DNA from 2 places in the Pseudoalteromonas sp. R86517 genome. Region 2 is predicted to be linked to the other one. Evidence: predicted binding sites of a transcription regulator. Region 2 holds the regulator's gene; the other holds the start of a gene.
The links. Region 2 encodes NrdR, which represses ribonucleotide reductase genes. Its sites were predicted from a motif close to AAACACNANATNTNGTGTTT; they were not measured.

Region 1 (3,427 bases), 860 kb from region 2:
TTAGGACACGCGCCACGCTCTTTAGCCAGCTCGTTTGATGCCTTCATTAAGTAGTATTGAATTGCTTCAAACGTTTTGTGAGTCAGTGCATTAGCACTGCCATCAGAGTAACGCTTACCATTTTTAGCAAGGTAGTACGCGTAGTTAATTACGCCTATTCCTAACGTACGACGGCCCATAGTGGCATTACGTGCAGCCGGTACTGGGTAGTCTTGGAAATCAAGTAGGTTATCAAGTGCACGTACTGCAAGCTCAGCAAGCTCTTCAAGTTCATCAAGTGACTCAATAGCGCCTAGGTTAAATGCAGATAGCGTACAAAGTGCAATTTCGCCTTCTTCATCGTTTACGTTATTTAACGGCTTAGTTGGCAATGCAATTTCTAAACATAAGTTAGATTGGCGAATTGGCGCCACTTTAGAAATAAACGGGCTGTGCGTATTACAGTGATCCACGTTTTGTAAATAAATACGACCTGTGCTGGCACGCTCTTGTGCGAACATTGAGAAAAGCTCAATCGCTTTAATACGCTTTTTACGAATAGACTCGTCTTGTTCGTATTTTACGTATAACGCATCAAACTCGTCTTGGTCTTCAAAGAATGCATCGTAAAGGCCAGGCACATCTGATGGGCTAAATAACGTAATGTAGTCGTCTTTAATTAAACGAGAATACATTAGTTTATTAAACTGTACGCCGTAATCTAAATGACGAACACGGTTATCATCAACACCACGGTTATTTTTAAGTACCAGTAGGTTTTCTACTTCTAAATGCCAAAGCGGGTAGAATAACGTTGCAGCACCGCCACGTACACCACCTTGCGAGCAGCTTTTAACCGCTGTTTGAAAGTGCTTATAAAAAGGAATACAACCAGTGTGGTACGCCTCGCCATTACGGATATGGCTACCTAATGCACGAATACGGCCGGCGTTAATACCAATACCTGCACGTTGTGAAACGTACTTAACAATGGCAGATGATGTGGCGTTAATTGAATCAAGGCTGTCGCCACATTCAATAAGTACACACGAGCTAAACTGACGCGTAGGGGTACGCACACCCGACATAATTGGCGTAGGTAAAGAGATTTTAAACGTTGATACTGCATCGTAAAAACGTTTGATGTAGTCAGTACGTGTTTCGCGCGGGTAGTCAGAGAATAAACTCGCAGCCACTAAGATATATAAAAACTGGGCGCTTTCGTAAATCTCACCCGTTACGCGGTTTTGTACTAGGTATTTACCTTCAAGCTGCTTTACTGCTGCGTAGCTAAAGTTAAGATCGCGCGAATGATCAAGATAAGCATCTAGCTCATCAAGCTCTTGCTCTGTGTAATCAACGAGTAAATGAGCGTCGTAGCGTTTGTCTTCAACCATTTTTGTAACATGATCAAATAAACGTGGTGGCTCAAACTGGCCATACGCTTTTTTACGTAAGTGGAATACAGCTAAGCGGGCAGCTAAGTACTGGTAGTCAGGCGACTCTTTTGAAATTTGATCGGCTGCTGCTTTAATGATGGTTTCGTGAATGTCTTTTGTACGAATACCGTCGTAAAATTGAATGTGTGACTTTAATTCAACCTGTGAAACCGATACGTTGTTTAAACCTTCGGCGGCCCATTCAATAACGCGATGGATCTTATCAAGATCTAAAGGCTCTTTACGCCCGTCACGCTTGCTTACAGATAACTGTTGGTTCATAGCTTTGCCTGTATTCCTTGGAAATTGTGTATTTTGACCAATGCTTTATACCTCGCTAAAGCAAGGTACGTATTCATTTATTATAAGTTTCACCGTATTGGCGAATTTAATTGAATAACATTTGGCCACAATATCTGGTGTTGTTCAATTTAGAGATCACAAGATAGTGTGGTCTGAGCTGATTTGCAAGGGACATAATTGCCCCTATTTGTGGATAACTTTGGGATAACGTATTTGTGTTAGTAGTCACTCACCTTCGAACAATCATTTAAGTTGAAATAGCTAAAAATCAACTAATGATCTGCTAAATTTATGCATTTTGAAAATAAATTTCGACTGCTTTTTTTATCAACAAGCTTTGCATAAAAACTAACACAATCACAATATATAGTGTTTAATAATTTACATGGCACTATATATGGTTAAAAGCATCAATAGGGCTGTGCCAGTTAAAATCGGCTTCCCAGCCCTTGGCCTCATCAATACTTGGTATATAGCCCCAAAGCGCTGTTGCTGTGTGCATACCTGCGGCTTTACCTGCTTCTATATCACGTTGAGCATCACCTATGTATAAACAACGCTTAGGATCTACGTTCATCAGTTTTGTACAGTGTAGTAAGGGTAAAGGTGATGGTTTAGCCTCGGTGAGGGTATCGCCACTGACCACAACGTGTGCATTTTTTAAAGCGGGTATAGCAGCCACTAATGGATCGGTTAAAAACCCGGGCTTATTAGTCATTATTCCCCATTTTATACCTTGGTTATCAAGGGCTATGAGTAATGATTCTATGCCTTCAAAGCAGCGGGTGTGTGTAGCTAGGTTTTGGCTGTAGTGGCTGACTAACTGTTTTATTCGTTCAGTTTGTGGTTGCGATGCCCATTGCGCTTTAAAGCCAAGTTCAAGCAATGCGCCGGCGCCATTAGACGCTACTTTTCTATAAGCCTCAGGCGTAACTTGCGCAACACCTTCACTTTTAAGTACGGCATTTAAAGCAGCACCTAAATCGTCTGCTGTATCAAGCAAGGTGCCATCTAAATCAAATAAGAAAGCGTCGTACTCAAAAGGAGTTAAGGGGGTATGAGAGCTAGCCATTATGCTAACTTCTCAAAATGAAGAATGTAATTAACACTCACATCTGTATTTAATGAATACTGCTTAGAAAGCGGGTTGTAGCCTAGGCCAGCACTGGCACGTACTTTTAAACCGGCTTGTTCAGCCCATGCAATAAGTTGTGCAGGTTTGATAAATTTGTTGTGATCGTGTGTGCCCTCAGGCACCATTTTTAACAGCTTTTCAGCACCTACAATAGCAAACAAGTAAGCTTTAGGCGTTTTATTTAGGGTTGAGAAAAAAACATCAGCCCCTGGCTTGGCAAGCTCTGCGACTGCATGAATAATAGAAGCAGGGTCAGGTACGTGCTCTAGCATTTCCATACAGGTTATTACATCAAAGCGAGCAGGGTGCTGGGTTGCAAATTCTTCTGCAGGTACTTTTATATAGTCAACATTTACACCGGTTTCTAGGCTATGAAGCTTTGCTACGGTGAGTGGCTCTTGGCCCATGTCTATACCGGTTACGTGTGCGCCCATGCGTGCCATGCTTTCGCTAAGAATGCCGCCACCACAGCCTACATCGAGTGTTTCTTTATCAAATAAGCCTTGGGTTTTGTTAGCCACAAAGTCTAATCGTAATGGGTTAATTTCGTGAAGAGGTTTAAACTCTCCGT
Region 2 (3,427 bases):
TGTAGCGGTTATACGTAAATCATCGCCTATTTTCACACACTCTTTAAACGTCAAATTAACGGTGTTTTGCATATCTGTCAGCGGTGCAAAATTAACTAAGCTTTTTGCATCGCCCCCCATTAGTTTAGGTGCTAAATAAAATATATATTCGTCTATTAAATTAAGCTCTGTCATTTTACCGGCAAGTGTAGCACCCGCTTCTAAATAAACATGATTAAATTGCAGCTTAGCAAGGTGCGCTAAAACAGACGTTAAATTAACTTTGTTATTTTGCTGTGGCACTTCTATATGCCTTACAAAATGCGGCCACTGCGTTGATTTATCAACCTTGGTAGTAAAAATTATTATTTCACTTTCAATATTAAATACTGCCAGCTCTGGTGTAAGCCTATTTTGTGAGTCAATTATAACACGCACCGGTTGGCGTAGGGGTAAATCGGTAGGCAAAGCCTGTGGCAACTCGCTTAACCTCACATTGAGCTTAGCATCATCGGTAATAACCGTATCGGCGCCCGTTAAAATAGCGCAGCTTTGTGCTCGGTGTAATTGTACATCTTGTCGCGCAGCGCTGCCGGTGATCCACTTACTTTGGCCATTTTTAAGCGCGGTTTTACCATCAATGCTGGCCGCCATTTTACACGTAACATACGGAAGTCCCTGCTCCATACGCTTAAAAAAACCTAAATTAAGTGCGCGCGCTTGCTGCTCTAGAAGCCCAAATGCAACCTCTATACCTGCATCGCTGAGTATTTTAAGCCCTTTACCTGCGACTTGTGGGTTGGTGTCGACCATAGCCGCAATAACTTTTACTACACCTGCGGCTTTTAAACCCTCTGCACACGGCGGAGTGCGTCCGTAATGGCTACACGGTTCAAGCGTAACATACGCAGTCGCGCCTTTTGCGTTTTCACCTGCTACAGCAAGAGCATTAACCTCAGCATGCCCCTGCCCAGCTAATTGATGAAACCCTTCACCAATTATGTGGTTATCTTTAACTAAAACACACCCGACATTAGGATTGGGGGTGGTTGTAAATCGCCCTTTTTTTGCAAGCTCGATGGCACGTGCCATGTACATTTCATCTTGCGCAGTAAAGGTTGTTTGGTTTTGCATTATTACTCCCCTAAACGGGCAATTTCTTCACCAAATTCGCGTATATCTTCAAACGAGCGATACACAGAGGCAAACCGCACATAGGCTACTTTATCCAGTTTTTTAAGCGCCTCCATTATGCACTCACCCACTAGGTGACTTGATATTTCTCGCTCGCCGGTAGCACGCAACTGCGATTTAATAATATTAACCACTTCATCCACTTGCTCTGTACTAACAGGGCGTTTTTCTAGGGCACGATTAAGGCCATTGAGTAGTTTATCTTCATTAAAGGGCTCTCGACTGCCATCTTGTTTAATTACACGTGGCATGACTAACTCGGCGCCTTCAAAGGTAGTAAATCGCTCGTGACACTCGTTACATTCACGACGACGGCGAACTTGGTGGCCTCCGCCGACTAGGCGAGAATCAATAACTTTAGTATCTTTTGCGGTACAAAATGGGCAATGCATAACTCGGTACTTCCGTTTTAAAACAAAAAAGGCCGCTATTTAGCGGCCTTTTATCTTAGCAAAAAAATAGGGCCTGTTGGCCTTTCAGGATTAAATTTGTTCTATCTAGGGGTGATTTGATCGCGGCGCGAGGTTTGTAACCTAGTGGGCTAAGTAAAAACCGAGCAACAAAGAGTAAATCGCCCCTAGGACGAACCCGAGGGCAGTGCATGTTTGGCATTTATGCTGCGTTATCGCCTATTTGTGTGGAGTAACCACACTACATAGACTCTGCCTTGCCTAAAAACCAAACATACTACTGCAAATTAAACCTCGAAAGGTAAACAGGCCCCTTGTTGTGATCTAAATTACTGCTGCTTATGCAATTAAGCGTATACAGGTAGTTTTGCACAAATTGCTTTAACTTTTTCTTTAACTTGCGCTTGTACTGACTCATCGTTGATGTTGTCTAATACGTCACAAATCCAGCCAGCAAGTTCTTTCGATTCAGCTTCTTTAAAGCCACGACGCGTAATTGCAGGTGAACCAATACGTAAACCAGAAGTAACAAACGGTGAGCGAGGATCGTTTGGTACAGAGTTTTTGTTCACAGTAATATTTGCATTACCAAGCGCTGCGTCTGCATCTTTACCTGTGATATCTTTATCGATTAAATCAAGTAAGAATAAGTGGTTTTCTGTTTTATCAGATACGATTTTGTAACCGCGCTCTTGCATAACAGCAACCATAGCTTGAGCATTTTTAACTACTTGTGCTTGGTATGTTTTAAATTCTGGTTGTAGAGCTTCTTTAAATGCCACTGCTTTTGCAGCAATAATGTGACATAAAGGACCACCCTGGCCACCTGGGAACACAGCGCTGTTAAGCTTTTTGTAAATTGCTTCGTCGCCACAAGCAGAAATAATTAAACCACCACGAGGGCCTGCTAATGTTTTGTGTGTTGTTGTTGTTACAACATGCGCGTGAGGTACTGGGCTTGGGTAAACACCCGCCGCAATTAAACCAGCAACGTGAGCCATATCAACAAATAAGTAAGCACCTACTTTATCAGCAATCTCACGGAATTTAGCCCAATCAACAATACCTGAGTACGCAGAAAAACCACCAATAATCATTTTTGGTTTGTGCTCAAGTGCTAGCGCTTCTACCTGTGCGTAGTCAATTTCGCCAGTTGCTTCGTCTAGCCCGTACTGGATTGCATTGTATAGCTTACCTGAGAAGCTTACGTGTGAACCGTGCGTTAAGTGACCACCATGAGCTAAGCTCATACCAAGTACAGTGTCGCCCGCTTCTAATAATGCTAAGAAAACAGCTGCATTTGCTTGAGAACCCGCATGTGGCTGAACGTTTGCATAGTCAGAACCAAATAGCTCGTTAGCACGATCAATTGCAAGTTGTTCAACAACGTCTACGTGCTCACAACCGCCATAGTAACGTTTGCCCGGGTAACCTTCTGCGTATTTGTTTGTAAGCTGTGAACCCTGTGCTTCTAGTACGCGTGGGCTACAGTAGTTTTCTGATGCGATTAATTCAATGTGCTCTTCTTGGCGAGCAGTTTCTTTGTTTATCGCGTCAAATAACTCTGGATCAAAATCCGAAATATTCATGCTACGTTCTAACATTGGGGTCTCCTAGGGCAACGTGTATGGTGTTTTTTAGAGGCTTTATTGTACGCTTTAAACGACTCTTTGCCTACGCTCTTAAGTTGAGGATATTTAAACAGGGATTGAATCTATTTCACAGCGTTTTTAAGATGATATTTTTTTATAAATGCATTAATAATTTAAATGGCTTTTATTTTTTACATTTAATTAGTTAATGATAAATACTTTATTTAGCGCGTTAAAAATACAAAAAAAGCG

Region 1: the regulator NrdR is predicted to act here: its motif matches at 1,824-1,843, upstream of nrdA (class 1a ribonucleoside-diphosphate reductase subunit alpha).

The regions. Positions count from the first base shown of each region.
Region 1 covers NZ_JAXHCB010000001.1:1,572,624-1,576,050, reverse strand. The annotation lists gene nrdA (class 1a ribonucleoside-diphosphate reductase subunit alpha) at 1-1,700, opposite strand, end outside; gene SJY38_RS07070 (HAD family hydrolase) at 2,113-2,793, opposite strand; gene ubiG (bifunctional 2-polyprenyl-6-hydroxyphenol methylase/3-demethylubiquinol 3-O-methyltransferase UbiG) at 2,793-3,427, opposite strand, start outside.
Region 2 covers NZ_JAXHCB010000001.1:2,431,911-2,435,337, forward strand. The annotation lists gene ribD (bifunctional diaminohydroxyphosphoribosylaminopyrimidine deaminase/5-amino-6-(5-phosphoribosylamino)uracil reductase RibD) at 1-1,113, opposite strand, end outside; gene nrdR (transcriptional regulator NrdR) at 1,116-1,565, opposite strand; gene glyA (serine hydroxymethyltransferase) at 1,931-3,187, opposite strand.